DNA from 2 places in the Sodalis sp. RH20 genome. Region 1 is predicted to be linked to the other one. Evidence: predicted binding sites of a transcription regulator. Region 1 holds the regulator's gene; the other holds the start of a gene.
The links. Region 1 encodes Fur, which represses iron uptake genes when iron is present. Its sites were predicted from a motif close to ATAATAATGAGAACNACTATCAA; they were not measured.
Positions count from the first base shown of each region.

Region 2: the regulator Fur is predicted to act here: its motif matches at 3,904-3,926, upstream of ftnA (non-heme ferritin).

Region 1 covers NZ_CP178733.1:3,215,653-3,223,693, forward strand. The annotation lists gene ACL2XM_RS14860 (PadR family transcriptional regulator) at 1-354, opposite strand, end outside; gene pgm (phosphoglucomutase (alpha-D-glucose-1,6-bisphosphate-dependent)) at 585-2,228, opposite strand; gene seqA (replication initiation negative regulator SeqA) at 2,256-2,789, opposite strand; gene ACL2XM_RS14875 (alpha/beta fold hydrolase) at 2,993-3,757, shown strand; gene ybfE (LexA regulated protein) at 3,965-4,264, shown strand; gene fldA (flavodoxin FldA) at 4,443-4,958, shown strand; gene fur (ferric iron uptake transcriptional regulator) at 5,314-5,784, shown strand; gene alsR (transcriptional repressor AlsR) at 6,349-7,236, shown strand; gene alsB (D-allose transporter substrate-binding protein) at 7,258-8,041, shown strand, end outside.
Region 2 covers NZ_CP178733.1:2,312,493-2,320,533, forward strand. The annotation lists partial or broken gene ACL2XM_RS10670 (IS3 family transposase) at 1-932, opposite strand, end outside; gene ACL2XM_RS10675 (YebY family protein) at 1,349-1,696, opposite strand; gene copD (copper homeostasis membrane protein CopD) at 1,745-2,629, opposite strand; gene yobA (CopC domain-containing protein YobA) at 2,630-3,010, opposite strand; gene ftnA (non-heme ferritin) at 3,208-3,723, opposite strand; gene ACL2XM_RS10695 (DNA polymerase III subunit theta) at 4,091-4,318, shown strand; gene exoX (exodeoxyribonuclease X) at 4,746-5,429, shown strand; gene ACL2XM_RS10705 (S9 family peptidase) at 5,466-7,523, opposite strand; gene ACL2XM_RS10710 (tellurite resistance TerB family protein) at 7,621-8,041, opposite strand, start outside.

The DNA.
Region 1 (8,041 bases):
CCCGGCCAGCTCTTCCTCGCCCGCCGGGGTAATCTGGTAGTTCTTACGGCTCTGGCCTTCGGCGGTGACCGACATCAGGAAGTCCTGATCCACCAGCAGGCTCAGGGTCGGGTAAATTACGCCTGGACTGGGAATGTACAACCCGGAAGAAGCCAGCTCGATTTCCTTGATCAGCTCATAGCCGTAGCTGGGTTTGCGGGCCACCAGCGCCAGCAGGATCATGCGCAGATCGCCATGGCCGAACAGACGCTGCGTCCTGTGTTCGCCGTCATGGTGCCCGTGGCGCTCATGGTGTCCCCTGCCGCCATGCATACCGCCACGGTCGTGCAAGGCATAATGATGATGATAAAGCATGGTTCTCTCCCGGTTATTTAGATATATCTAAATTAACGTATAACAAAAAAAAAGCAATAAAAGATATATCTAAATGAGGATTTTTTTATCTGCGCGCCAGTATCACCGGCTGCCTGGCGGCGCTGAAAGGCAAAAAAAGGCGCTGATAAATCAGCGCCTTGGATAATGAAAGCTCCCCCGTAACGGCGGGTATGGCGGCGGCGCGAGATGCGTCGACCGCCGGGCGGGCCTTATTGTGCCCCGGCCAGTACTTCGCCGACGATTTCCACCGCCTCGCGTTCGATTTGTTCCCGGTGCTTAGGCCCCAGGAAGCTTTCGCAATAAATTTTGTAGGCCTCCTCGGTGCCGGACGGCCGCGCGGCGAACCAGCCGTTTTTGGTCATCACCTTCAGGCCGCCGATGGACGCGCCGTTGCCGGGCGCCTCGGTCAAGCGCGCGGTGATGGGGTCGCCGGCCAGGGTGCTGGCAGAGACCATTTCAGGCGACAGCTTGGCCAAAACGGCCTTCTGCGCGTGGGTGGCCGACGCCTGGATGCGGTTATAGCTGGGCGCGCCGAAACGTTGCGCCAGTTCATCATAGTGCTGCTGGGGATTTTTACCGGTGACCGCGGTAATTTCCGCCGCCAGCAGGCACATAATGATACCGTCTTTATCCGTGGACCAGGGCTTGCCGTCAAAACGCAGGAACGAGGCGCCGGCGCTCTCTTCGCCGCCAAAACCCAGGGTGCCGTCGAACAGGCCGTCGACAAACCATTTAAACCCGACGGGCACTTCCACCAGACGGCGGCCCAGATCGGCCACCACCCGGTCAATCATTTCACTGGAGACCAGGGTTTTGCCCACCGCCACGTCGGCGCCCCACTGCGGACGGTGCTGGAACAGGTAGTTGATCGCCACCGCCAGGAAATGATTGGGGTTCATAAGACCCGCCGGGGTAACGATGCCGTGCCGATCGTAATCCGGATCGTTGGCCAGGGCCAGGTCGAACTTATCACGCAGCGACAGCAGGCCGGTCATGGCCCATTGCGACGAACAGTCCATGCGGATAATGCCGTCGTGGTCGAGATACATAAAGCGGAAGGTCTGGTCGATTTGCTCGTTCACCAGCGTCAAATCGAGTTGGTAATGCTCGGCGATGCGCTGCCAATAGGCAATGCCGGACCCGCCCAGCGGATCGACGCCCAGTTTCAGTCCCGCTTTTTTGATGGCCGCCATGTCCACGACCTCGGCCAGCCCCGCCACATAGGACTGCACCAGATCCTGCGCATGGATATGGCCGCTGTTCCAGGCCGCGTCCAGCGACTGGCGCTTAACGCCGCGCAAATCGTCCGCCAGCAGGGCATTGGCGCGCTCTTCGATCACTTTGGTCAGATTCGTGTCCGCCGGTCCGCCGTTAGGCGGATTGTATTTGATGCCGCCATCTTCCGGCGGATTATGGGACGGGGTGATGACAATGCCGTCGGCCTGGGCGCCGCCGGCGCGATTGTGCGTCAGGATGGCGTTGGACACCGCCGGCGTCGGGGTAAAGCCGTTGTCCTGCTGGACGATGATTTCCACGCCGTTGGCGCTGAGTACTTCCAATACCGAAATAAACGCCGGTTCGGACAGCGCATGGGTGTCCTTGCCCACATAACACGGGCCGGTAACGCCCTGCCTGGCGCGCTCTTCGGCAATGGCCTGGCTGATGGCCAGGATATGGGCTTCATTGAAACTGTGGCGCCCCGCGCTGCCGCGATGGCCTGAAGTACCGAATTTTACCGCATGCGCGGTGTTGCCCGGCTCCGGACGCAACACATAATACTGCGAGGTTAACTGCGCGACATTGATTAAATCGCTTTGCCGGGCGGGCTGCCCGGCGCGGGGGCTATTAGCCATCGGTGCTTCTCCCTTGCCTGCTGTTGATCAAATGGTACCGCAAACTTTATCGGTCAGTTCCACGGGGAACTGCATTGCCAGCATAATGTGTTCCACCATGCTCCGTTTACGATCGGTGTTGGTGTTGGTGATAACCCAGTAGGGCGTTTGCGCTACCTGCTTGGGTTTAGTATGGCTGCCATTTTGCAATAATGTCTGCTCATCAGCGGCAAAATAAGTACGGGTGCGGCCGTGCAGGATATCCGCCGCCTCGGTAAATTCGGCGGGCGACAGGCTATACAGGGTGGACAGCACCAGCATAAAACGATCAACCGCCTTGCGCTGCTCGGCGTAGCTGTCGGAAAGGAGGAGCTCACGCATGGCGCGCACGCGATCGCGGGTCGCCGACGCGGCCTCCGCCTTGAGGGGTGTTTCCGGGGGCGGCGCGCTGCGCGCTGCGGCGCTGGCCTGAGCATTAAATTTCAGCATCCGGCGTAAAATATCCGAGGCGCTTTCGCCGATATGCTGCGTATGGCTGGCGATATAGCGGTAAAGGTCTTCGTCGACTTCAATTGTTTTCATCTTTATCCGGGGCTTTCTTCTCATAAATCAATCAAAAGGATTATACAAGCTAAACCTGCCCCGCGAATAGCGCTAGTATCCGGCTTCGGTAAAAAGTCGGAATTTCCCCCGAGGGCCTTCCTGGCGCCGCCGGTTTTTTTACGGCCGCGGGACGGATAACTCATGATAGGCTATCAGGCTCTGTTATCGCCATGAGGATCAGGATGAAATTACACTATCGTCTGCAACCTGCCCGGCAGCCGGGTGAAGCACTGCCGGTGATATTGCTGCACGGGCTGTTCGGTAGCCTTGATAACCTGGGCGTGCTGGCCAGGCCGCTTGGGGAACACCACGCCACCCTGCAGATTGATCTGCGCAATCACGGCTTGTCCCCCCATGACCACGATGCCGGTTATGCCGCCATGAGCCGGGACGTGATCGAATTGCTTGATGCGTTGCATATCGACGCCGGTCACCTCATCGGCCATTCCATGGGCGGCAAGGTCGCCATGACCCTCGCCGCCCAGGCGCCCGGCCGCGTTGCGCGGCTGGCGGTTATCGATATGGCGCCGGTGGCCTACCCCACCCGCCACCATGACAACGTCTTCGCCGCGCTCAGGCGCGTCGAGGCGGCGGGCGTCACACAGCGCACGGAGGCGGCGGCGCTCATGCGCCATGACGCCCTTGATGAGGAAACCATCCAGTTTTTGCTGAAATCCTTTCACCAGGGCCGGTGGCGGTTTAACGTCGAGGCGCTGTGGGATAACTATCCGGCGCTTATCGGCTGGCGGGAGTCGGCGCCCTGGCTAGGGCCGGCGCTGTTTATCCGCGGTGAAAAATCGCCTTATCTGGATGACAGTTACCGCCAGGCGATCCAACGCCAGTTCCCCCGGGCGCGGGCGCATGTGGTCGCCGGCGCCGGTCATTGGGTTCATGCGGAAAAACCCGCGGCGGTCATGCGCGCCCTGGCCCGTTTCCTGGAAGAATAGACCGGGCCGCCGCCGGGATTAGCGCCCGCGAGTTTAATATTGTCGTTTGCTACCGGGCTGGGGTAACATGGCCCGCTGTGTTTTATGGCAGCCCCGGCGTACATAAAACATAACGTTACGGGCGATGCGCGTCCGACGGCGTAGCCAGCCACGCCGCCGGCCGGGGTTTGCCCGCCTGCTTCTTGATGCACAATCCCTTCATGACCTATGGCAAAAGAACAAACGGACCGCACCACCCTGGATTTATTTATCGATGAGCGGCGCCCGGGAAGACCGAAGACGAACCCCCTGTCCCGCGATGAGCAGTTGCGCATCAACAAGCGTAACCAGCTGCGCCGGGATAAAAAGCGCGGCCTGCGCCGGGTGGAGCTGAAAATCAACGCCGAGGCGGTGGATGCGTTAAATGAGCTGGCCTACCGGCAAAACCTGTCGCGCAGCGAGCTGATCGAATTGATTTTACTGGCCGAGCTTGAACGGCAACAAGGCGCGGATCCGCATCCGGAGTAAACTTGCCGGCCCGGTAAAGCGCCATCCCGTCCAGGGCCCAAGGCCGCGAACGGGGCAAATTTGCGACAAAACCCGGCCGGCGAGTTTCTCCCCGCATTAGGGTCTGCTATGATTGCCGCAGAGCATCGCTGATTCTGTTACGGAACATATCCATAATATTTAAGAGGTTTTCAAATTCATGGCAACTGTAGGCATTTTTTTTGGCAGTGACACCGGCAATACCGAAAATATTGCCAAAATGATTCAGAAGCAACTGGGTGCGGATGTTGCCGAAGTTCATGACATTGCCAAAAGCAGTAAAGAAGACCTGGCGCGGTTCGACACCCTGCTGCTCGGCATCCCGACCTGGTATTACGGCGAAGCGCAATGTGACTGGGATGATTTTTTCCCCACCCTGGAAGAAATAGATTTCTCCGGCAAAAAAGTGGCGCTGTTCGGCTGTGGCGATCAGGAGGATTACGCCGAATATTTCTGTGACGCCATGGGCACCATTCGCGACATTATCGAGCCCAACGGCGCGACCATCGTCGGTCACTGGCCCACCGCCGGCTACCATTTCGAAGCGTCGAAAGGACTGGCGGACGACAATCACTTCATCGGCCTGGCCATTGACGAAGACCGCCAGCCCGAGCTGACCAATGAACGCGTGGACGGCTGGGTGAAGCAAATCAGCGCTGAATTGCAGCTCAGCTAAAGTCAAGCCGTGCGGGAGGGTGCCGCCGCCGCGGCGCCCGGCAAGGGAATCGGTTGCCGTCATGGCGTCGGGACGGCGCCGCCAACCTCACTGATAACTAAATCCTTTCAAATTAATAGATACAAGTTTTTAACTTTTATCCACAACGCGGTACAATAGCGCAGCGGTTCCACCCTTTTTAGCAAAATGTTGCAGAATTCGCCCCCTGAAACGGGCTATAGTTGTTAACAAGGCGCGGTTTTCATTTTGGACAGGCAGTCTTATAATGAGACGGCGTCACATTTTTCGGGCCGACCGATGTTATAGGCTAAGTTAGCCTACAATCAGATTATCAAAGTAACAGGACTAAACCCGCATGACTGACAATAATATTGCATTGAAGAAGGCCGGCCTGAAAGTCACCCTTCCCAGACTGAAGATTCTGGAAGTGTTGCAAGATCCGGAATGCCATCACGTCAGTGCGGAAGATCTGTACAAAAAACTGATCGATATGGGTGAGGAAATCGGCCTGGCCACGGTATATCGCGTGCTAAACCAATTTGACGACGCCGGTATCGTAACCCGCCACAATTTTGAAGGCGGCAAATCCGTTTTTGAACTGACGCAACAGTATCATCATGACCACCTGATCTGTCTGGACTGCGGCAAGGTTATCGAATTTCGCGACGAGTTCATCGAAGCGCGCCAGCGTGATATTGCCAAAAGGCACAATATCAAGCTGACCAACCATAGCTTATATCTGTATGGGCATTGTGAAATCGGCAACTGCCGCGAAGACGAAACGCTGCACGATCACGCCGATATGCTCAACGGCGTAAAAGAATAACCGCGGCGCGGTCCGTTTCTCCAAAGCGGCTGTTATCGCGCCGCTTTCTCACCCTGCAACGATTTTTTTTCAATGAGGCTAAACGCCGCCCGTCCCCTTCCCTGGTAACGTTTCCTTCCCGAAGCGCGTCGACAAGCGTCGTATCCGCCAATCACCGCCGTGCTCACCGCCGGCAAACTCCAGAAAACTTCACAGAAAATAAAAATAAATAAAGAATAAATAGAGGCCCTGGGACGCTATTTTGGGCTAATTTGCGTAATCCATTGAAACGACAGCGTTTTTATTGCGATTTTTTCACCGGGTAAATTATTCTGTGAATCTGATGATAAAGCTATTTTTCGCTGTCAGCAGTAAGCGACAACAAAAGATACATTTTAATTATATGATTTTATTGAATTAATATAGCCAAAAATACCTTCCTGAAATTAACCCGGATCGATGACTCGATTTTTACACAAAAAGTTAATTTATAAATTAATAAAAAACGTGAAGTTCGCAGCAGATTTTAAACTTTCGCCATGGTGATATAGTGACAGGCAATGTTAATCACCAGAGATAGTCCAGATGAATGATGCGGAACTGCAAAACGATATGCCGCGCGGCATAGGCATTGCTCCTTATATTCGTATTAAACAAGAAGGCATGACTGAAAACGAAAGCCGGATAGTGGAGTGGTTTTTATCTCCCGGCAACCTCACCGACGTCTCGGGGATCAAAGAGGTGGCCCTGAGTCTGGGCCTGTCGGAAGCCATGATTGTCAAGGTGTCGAAAATTCTCGGTTTCAGCGGCTTTCGCCAGCTGCGCAGCGCCATCGTCGAGTATTTCGATCATGCCGACCATGATATCACCGCCGAACTCTCGCCCACCGACAGCCCGGAGGATGTGGTCAACAAAGTGTTTAACCTGACCGTACGCACCATTGTCGAAGGCCAGGCGATAGTCGACGCCAACGTCATCCAGCAGGCGGCCCAATGCTTTTTTGCCGGCCATCAGCGCGAGCTGTACGGCGTCGGCGGCTCTAATTCCATTTGCGCGGACGTGCAGCATAAATTCCTGAAAATCGGCTTGCGTTGCAATGCCTACCTGGACGCGCATTTGATGATGATGTCGGCCTCCCTGTTGCAACCGGGCGATGTGGCGTTGGTGGTATCCCATTCGGGCCGCACCAGCGATCTGAAACGGGTGGTGTCGATTGCCAAGGATAATGGGGCCAAGATCATTTGTATTACCCATAGCAGCAATTCCCCCATAGCCCAGCTGGCTGATTTTAATATTTGTTCACCGGCGCCGGAAACGCCGTTATTAGGCAGAAACGCTTCGGCCCGTATTTTGCAGCTTACGCTGCTGGATGCGTTTTATGTCTCGGTAGCGCGGCAGGATATCGAGCTGGCGAATAAAAACCTGGAAAAAACGAGTTCCATTACCAAGTACCTGAAGCGTGATTATAAATAATTCTCTTTTGGAGATAGAATAATGAATAAATTTCTTAAATTGGCCGGTGGCGCCGCCTGTGGACTGATGTTGTCCACCGTGGTCCACGCGGCAGCCGATTACGCCGTTGTTCTTAAAACATTATCCAACCCTTTCTGGGTAGAGATGAAACAAGGCATTGAGAAAAAGGCCCAGGATCTCGGCGTGACGGTGGATATATTCGCGTCACCGTCGGAAGGCGACTTCCAATCGCAATTACAATTATTCGAGGATTTAACCAATAAGAATTATAAAGGCATCGCCTTTGCGCCTTTATCGGCGGTGAATCTGGTGATTCCCGTCGCCAAGGCTTATCAGAAAGGGATTCACCTGGTTAACCTCGACGAAAAAATCGATTTAGCCAGCCTGGCCAAGGCCAAGGGCAACGTCGAAGCCTTTATCACCACCGATAATGTCGCGGTCGGCGCGAAAGGCGCCAAATTTATTATCGATAGCTTGGGCGCCCAGGGCGGCGAAGTGGCCATTATCGAAGGCAAGGCCGGCAACGCCTCGGGCGAGGCGCGGCGCAACGGCGCGACCGCGGAGTTCAAGGCCAACAGCCATATCAAGCTGGTGGCCAGCCAGCCGGCGGATTGGGATCGCATCAAGGCCCTGGACGTGGCGACCAATGTGCTGCAACGTCATCCCCAGTTGAAGGCCTTCTATTGCGCCAACGATACCATGGCGATGGGCGTGGCGCAGGCGGTGGCCAACGCGGGACAGACCGGCAAGATCCTGGTGGTCGGCACCGACGGTATTCCCGAGGCGCGCAAGATGGTCGCCCAGG
Region 2 (8,041 bases), 900 kb from region 1:
ACTTTCTGCAACTGCATTGTCGTGGCAGTTGCCGCGTCGGCTCATGCTGCCTTCCAGACCATGTGACTTCAGGAATGACTGCCACTCATGGCTTGTATACTGACTGCCTTGGTCAGAATGTACCAGTACCTGTTTTCGTGGACTACGGCGCCACAGTGCCATCAGCAAAGCATTCAGAACGATATCTTTCGTCATTCGGGATTGCATCGACCAGCCAATGATTTTGCGGGAGAACAGATCGACGATCACTGCAAGATACAACCAGCCTTCATGCGTCCTGATATACGTAATATCTGTCACCCAGCGCTCATTCGGTGCCATCGGATTAAATTGCCGCTGGAGTCTTTTAGGCGTCACAATGCTTGCTTCGCCCTTGTACGATCTTGGACTGCGATAACCGACCTGAGCTTTTATTCCAGCGCCGTGCATCAAACGCCAGACCCGGTTTGCACCACACCGCTCACCCGTATCGCGCAGATCTAGGTGGATCTTGCGATAGCCATATACACATCCAGATTCAAGCCAAAACTGCTTAATCAGCCCGGTCAGCTTCTGGTCTGTGTGGTATCGCCGTGAATGTGGTTGCTGAAGCCAAGCATAAAAACCACTCGGATGAACATCCAGAACGCGGCAGAGCAAACGAACCGGAAAGTCACGACTGTTGTCACGAATAAAGACGTACCTCAGTCGGACAGCTTTGCGAAGTACGCCGCGGCTTTTTTTAATATATCTCGTTCATCAGTAACCCGTTTCAGTTCTTTCTGGAGCCGTCAGATCTCAACTTGAGCATCAGACTGGTCTTGATTTACCTAAGAATCTGGGCCGTACTTCTTTATCCACGCATAAAGACTGTGTGTGGTGATATCGAGGCGTGTTGCCACGCTTAAAACGGAATGGCCACGACCCCCGACCATCTGGAAGACGCGATCCATCTCAACCCATTAGCCGGTTTGAATGACTACAAAGTGTCTACAGCGCGTCATAGTGGGTAGAATACGGTAGAACAGGATGGGCTTAAGTGACTGATTTATTAGATAAGTAGTTGATTACCCTACCCTTATAAAAAAAGACCGAATACGATTCCTATATTCGGTCTAGGGAAATGGCTCTTGGGAGAGAGCCGTGCGCTAAAAGTTGGCATTAATGTAAGCTGTTTAGCCTTACACTTGATGAGTATAGAGACGCACAGGGATTTTTCCATCGCCGGCCTCGCATTACCGGCGCTATTGTTTCACCAAATGATAACTTTGTGATATCAAGCACACTTATAATTATTAACATATTAAACTATAAGCTCACTATACATATCCCTGCCCCGCAGCCGGCAAGTGGGTCCTATCCCGGCATCTCAGCCCGGTGCGTTGCACAATTGGCCGGCGCGCTCGACAAACGGCGCGATGCTCATCTTGTGCCCCGGATTAGCAGGGTCGTCCAGCAGGATGGCGTCAATGGGCGTCGCGTTGACCTGGCCGCTGGCCATGGCACGGGTGGCCGGTTCATTGAGGGGATACTGCATCAGGGTGCTCATATTCAGCGCAAACAGCGAGCCGTCCGGGCGGCAGAGCAATTGCACCTCTTCTTTGGTAAAGGCCCATTGCTTGCCGAACTGAAACTTGCTGACGGTGATAATTTGCGCCGCGCTGACCGCCTGGGCGGTAAAGGCTAACAGCAATAACGCGATACTCCGGGTTTTCATGTTTTATCCTACTATTGGACCTGACGCCTGGGCGGCGCCAGGATGTGATCAGGGTTCAAGCGTGGCGAAAATACTCACCAAAATCAGTACCAGATTACCAAGAATCATCTCCGCAAGCGTCAGCAAGGTCAAGATACGAATAGCCGCGGGATGGTGGCGCGCCATGGCGGGAACCACGGCATAACGATTGGTTACCGCCAGGATCACCATCACCGCCACCACGGCTATTTTTATCAGCAGCAGCCGCTGGTACGGCGCCGACCCATCGAGCGGCCAATGGCCCAGAACCAGCGCGGTATTGACGATACCGGTGAAAATGACCAGCGCCACCGCAGCATGTCCGCTGCGCGAAAAACGAATCAGCGCGCGCAGCGCGTCCGGACGCGCCGTCTCGCGTAGCAGCGGCAGACAAAACAGCAGCGGCAGCAGCCCGCCCAGCCACCAGGCGGCGGAAAACAGATGCGCCATTTGATTGAGCCGCTGCATGACGCCGCGCAGTCCCTCGCTCATCGCCGTGTGGCCCACCAGCGCCAGGCTTGCCAGCAGGCCGGCCATGGCGGCGAGCAATGCCCGCTGCCTGATGGCGGTCATCGGCCCATGGCCCGCGGCCAACACCGCCGCCAGCGCGATAGCCATATGCCACAGCCAGACAGTGCCGAAGGCAGTGCCGAGCACCGCCGCCCAGATGGCGGGGGAAAGGGTTTGCGTCCAGCCGTCCCCCATTTGCCCGGCTTGCAACCCCAGCAGGACAACCGCCGACGCCAGGGCGACCCAGGCCAGAACGCGCAAGGGCGCGCCCAGGGATGCGCGCAGGCCGGCGCGCAGTGCGGGCGGCGCCAGGTACTCGCAAAACAGGGCGGTACCGAACGCCTGCATCACCGCCGCGATATGGAGATAGCGGCAGGCGGAATAGCACTCCGCCAGGCTTAGCATCTATTTAACGCTGAATTGATAATTGCCTTGGGTTTTATGACTGTCCACCGATACCACATGCCATTGCACTTGATACTCGCCGGCGGCCAGGGGCTTTTCAATGGGCACGATGACCTGCTTAGGGTTGGCGGGGTCGACCTTGATGGCGCCGGTGGGGATGACGGTGTTGCCGGGGCCGGTTAGCGTCAGGCCGCTGAAGCCAGGCTCGATGCCCTCGCTGAAGGTGAGCGTTAACGCCTGCGGCGCGGCGGTCATGGTGGCGTTGGCCGCCGGATATTGCGTTTTCAGGTGCGCATGCGCCTGGGCCTGTTGCGATCCCAACAAAGTCAGGGCAGTGACTAACAGCGTCAACAGGGGCGCGGTAAAAGGTTGGCTTGACATCGATGTCGTTTCCTAAGACTGAACGGGTATCCTGTCGGTTAAACCGACGCTTGGCGGTCCACCGCGGGAGCATTGCCGGTTATTCGTTTATTCTTGGGAAACAAAAAACCCGGCGCTGCTACCGGTTTGCCTGGACGCAAACTGATGATAACGGCAGCCGGGGCTGAAGTCGAGCAAACCACTGTCCGCGCGGGGATTTACATCGGCGCGGCCGTATTGTCGCCACCGTTCATTTTTTTCAAATCCTGATCGATAAAGAACAGTCCGCTGTTATTGGTATCCACCAGCGCCAGCTTGTCGAGGATGGATTTAAACAATTTTTCTTCTTCGTGCTGTTCGGAGACGTACCACTGCAGGAAGTTAAACGTCGAATAGTCCTGGGAGATCATCGCCGCATGGACCAGTTCGTTGATTTTCACCGTGATCATCTGCTCATGTTCATAGGTGCGCTTAAACAGCTCGGCCAATGAGGTAAAACCGGTTGGCGGCGCCTCGATTGCGCCCAGCACCGGCATGGTGCCGGTATCGTTGAGATAGTCGAACAGGCGGCGCATATGGTCCATCTCTTCCAGAGATTGGGTCTTGAGAAAGGCCGATGCGCCTTCGTAGCCCTTATCACTGCACCAGGCGCTCATTTGCAGATAAAGATTGGCGGAAAAAAATTCCAGATTGAGTTGCTCGTTAAGCTTTATTGCCATTTCTTGTTTTAGCATGGGCAGGCTTCCTTATGATGATTACGCCAATACGAATATAAACATTATGCCCAAATGCTAACAAAAATTACACTATAATTTAACCAATGAGTAATTTAATATTTTTTATGTATTAAATTCATAAGGTTATTTATTTTTATAATGAGATTTTTTCTATAAAATCATTATTTATTAATGGTAGTGATAGGTATTCTTATTTGTATTATGAATACGCCAGGCCATTATTTCGGACAATGATAGCCATATTATTGCGTCGGCTGTTAATACAAACGATTATTATTTGTATCGCTGTCCCGCCGACCCTTGCGTTTTGCCGCGCAGTACCTTATTTTTAGCAGCATTGACCTTACAAGCGGCAGGAGGCGGTATGCAATATAATCTGGCCACACTGGGCAGCGAGGCGATGGACAAGATCAATGTCGATCTGGCCGCGTCCGGCGTGGCGTTCAAGGAGCGGTACAATATGCCGGTGGTCGCCGAGCATGTGGAACGGGAACAGCCGGAGCCTTTGCGCGCTTATTTTCGCGAACGGGTGGCCTTTTATCGCCAGGCGTCGCTGAATTTTTCCCGTTTGCCATATGAGCCACGAAAATAATTCGCCAATGGCCTATACTGGACTGGCAATGCCCCGGCACGTACCTGAACCAACGGCCGGAAGGCAAGCAGGCGCCGCGCGCCACGCCCGCGCTGCATGGCTTGCCGGCCCGCGCGGCGCTGTCCGCCGTGCGGCAAAATAGCACAAAATGACTTGATTATCAGTGCCAACAGGCAGTTAATCATTTCTACATTTCCGGTTCTTTTACAGAGAGGTAAATATGAGTAAGGGAATGGATCGTAAGAAAGACACCAAAAAGAAACCGCTGAAATCGCCGGAAGAAAAACGCGCCGACAAGCGTAACAGAAAGACCCAGCCTGATATCGTGTAAGGCTAACCCATATTAAACCCGCATCTGATGCGGGTTTTTTGTCGGCGCTATTCAGGGCATAATGGCTTTTTTATTTAGCCTTGGACAGGTAACGTCATGTCTTTTCGTGTTATCGATACCGAAACCTGCGGACTGGACGGCGGCGTCGTGGAAGTCGCCTCGGTGGACGTTGTTGACGGCCGGTTATGCAATGCCATGAGCGATCTGGTCAACCCCGACCGGCCCATCGGCTACGAGGCCATGGCCATCCACCATATCACCGAAGCCATGGTCGAGGATAAGCCGCGTATCGCCAAGGTGATTGGCCGCTATCACGGCAGCCCGTATTACGTGGCGCATAACGCCGCATTCGACCAGCGCATGTTGCCGGAAATGCATGGTCAATGGATCTGCACGGTCAAGCTTGCGCGCAAGCTCTATCCGGGTTTGAAATACAGCAACCAGTACCTGCGCTATGCGCTGGGTCTCGAGGTCGCCGTGCCGGAGGGTCTCTATCCCCATCGCGCCCTGTATGATTGTTACGTCACCGCGGCCCTGCTGGTGAAAATCATCGGGGATTCCGGCTGGAGCGCCGAGCAAATGGCGGCCTTAAGCAATGAAACCACCCTGCTTACGACGTTAAAATTCGGCAAATACCGGGGCCAGCCGATGGAACGGATCGCGCGCGAGGACCCCGGCTATTTGAAATGGATGCTCAACAACCTCAAGGACCTGTCGGCGGATATGCGTTACAGCATTAACCATTACCTGAAGCAGTCCTCAGACGCAGCGCATCAATAAATGAAATGCGCCGCCTGAGAGGCTTTCGCCGCCGTTTTATGCCGCCGGCGGCGCCTTGTCCGTCAGGGACAGGATAAAGGTATACTCCATGGCAATACCTTCGTAGCCTTTGAAACGCCCGGATTTGCCGCCGTGGCCGGAGTCCATGTCGGTACACAGCAGCAGCAGATTGTCGTTGGTCTTCACCGCCCGGAGTTTCGCCACCCATTTGGCCGGCTCCCAATACTGCACCTGGGAGTCATGTAAACCGGTGGTGACCAGCAGATGCGGGTAAGGCTGGGCGCTGACCCGATCATACGGACTGTAGCGCTTGATATAGTCGTAGTATTCTTTTTCCTGCGGATTGCCCCACTCGTCATATTCTCCGGTGGTCAGCGGTATGCTGTCATCAAGCATGGTGGTCACGACATCCACGAAGGGCACCTGGGCCACCACGCCTTTAAACAGATCCGGCGCCATATTGATCACCGCGCCCATCAGCAGGCCACCGGCGCTGCCGCCCATGGCAAAGGCTTGTTTTTCGTCCCCATAGCCGTTAGCCAGCAGATGCCGGCTGACGTCGATAAAGTCGTTAAAGGTGTTGAGCTTGTTGAAGAGCTTGCCGTCTTCATACCACTGCTGGCCTAATTCACCGCCGCCGCGGATATGCGCCAGGGCGAAGACGAATCCGCGGTCAAGCAGGCTCAGCCGGCTGGCGCTGAAATCGGGATCCATGCTGCTGCCGTAGGAACCATAGCCGTAGACCAGCAGCGGATTTTGCCCGCGCTGGAACAGATCCTTGCGATAGACCAGCGACACCGGCACCTCGACGCCGTCGCGGGCGGGAACCCATAGCCGCTCGCTGCGGTAGTGCTCGGCGTCGAAATTTTTCACCTGCGACTGTTTCAGCAGCCTGCGCTCCCCGGTATCCATATTCAGCTCAAACAGCGTGGTCGGCGTGGTCATGGAGGAATAACCATAGCGCAGCCACGCGCTGTGCGGATCGGGATTGTAGGCCAGCCAGGTAACATAGGTGGGGTCGTCAAAGGCGATGCCCTTCTCCTCCCCGGTCTGCCAATGCATCTGCCGCAAGCTGGTCAGGCCCTGGTGACGTTCCTCCACCACCAGCCAATCGCTGAATAAGGTAAAGTTTTCCAATACCACATCGTCCCTGGCCGGGATCACCGTTTGCCACAATTTCTCATCTCCCGTTTCGCAGCGGTAAAGGGCAAAATTCTTGCCTTCGCGGTTGGAGCGGACGTAAAAATGGCCCTGGAAGTGATCCAGCGAATACTCATGGTCATGGCGGCGGGTCAGGAATACCTGCGGGCTGGCCTGGGGATCGTCGGCGTCCAGCAGCAGGATCTCGCCCGATGTAGTGCTGCCCAGCGCAATAATAATATAACGTTCCGACGTGGTTTTATGCACGCTGACATAAAATGTGTCGTCTTTTTCCTCATACACCAGCTCATCCTGCGCCGGCGAGGTGCCGACCCGGTGACGGTAGACCTGGTAGGGCAGCAGCGTTTTTTTATGCTTGCGCACGTAGTAGAGGATCTGTGAATCGCTGGTCCATTCAAAACCCGACGAGGCATCCTCGAGCACTTCCGGATACCACGAATCGCGGGCCAGGTTCTTGAAACGAATACCGTACAGGCGCCGTGACAGAAAATCCTCCGCCGCCGCCATGATGGCGTTATCCGGACTGATCTCAAGCGACCCCATGGTATAGAACTCGCTTTGCGCCGCGCGCTTGTTGCCGTCAAGCAGGATCTCCCATTCGGCCGTTTCGGGCAGATCGGCGCGCTGGCGGGTATAGATGGCGTACTCATTGCCTTGCTCATAGCGGCTCTGGTAACGATAACCGCGCCGGACGTAGGGTACCGAGCGATCCTGCGGCGGTATGCGCTCCACCATTTCGGTAAATAAGCGGTGGCGCAACTCCTCATGGCCCTCCATCATGGCTTGGCCATAGGTATTCTCTTGGGCCAGGTAGTCCAGCACGGCCGGGTCTTCACGTTTGTCGTCGCGCAGCCAGTAATAATCATCGACGCGTGTCTCACCATGCACGGTCAGGTTATGCGGTCTTTTTTCAGCTATTGGGGGAAATCTCATACGCACCCTTCCTTATTTCTCATAAGAAACAGAGTGGCACGAATATGCCGGGTTGCCAAGCGCAGCCGATTTTATCGCCTGCGCCGGCAACGGGGGGTCAGCGTGGCGGGACGGCGGTTATCTGGGCTTTAAGCTGTTGTTCGAGGCCGGTTTTTACGTCATCAGGAATTTTCAGCGCCAGCGCCAGCGCATCCATATAGCTTCTTTCCATAAAATGATCGACGTCGACCACCGCGCAGCTGAGGTAATAGATCTCCAGGGCCTCGTCCTCGCTGTGAATATCCTGCGCCAGGCGCGCCGGGTCCAGCGGCTGGGCGATGGCGTCCTGGACCAGATGCTCCACATCCTCGCCCAGTCCCAACTGCTGCAGGTTGTCCCGAATGGCCCGTTGCTCATGGTCGTCGATGTGGCCGTCGGCCTTGGCGGCAAAGACCAGGGCCGTCACCAGCCGCTGCGTGCGACGGTCAATGGGCGTGGGAGGCTGGGTAAACTGCGCATCGTGCTGATGGGTTTCGCGC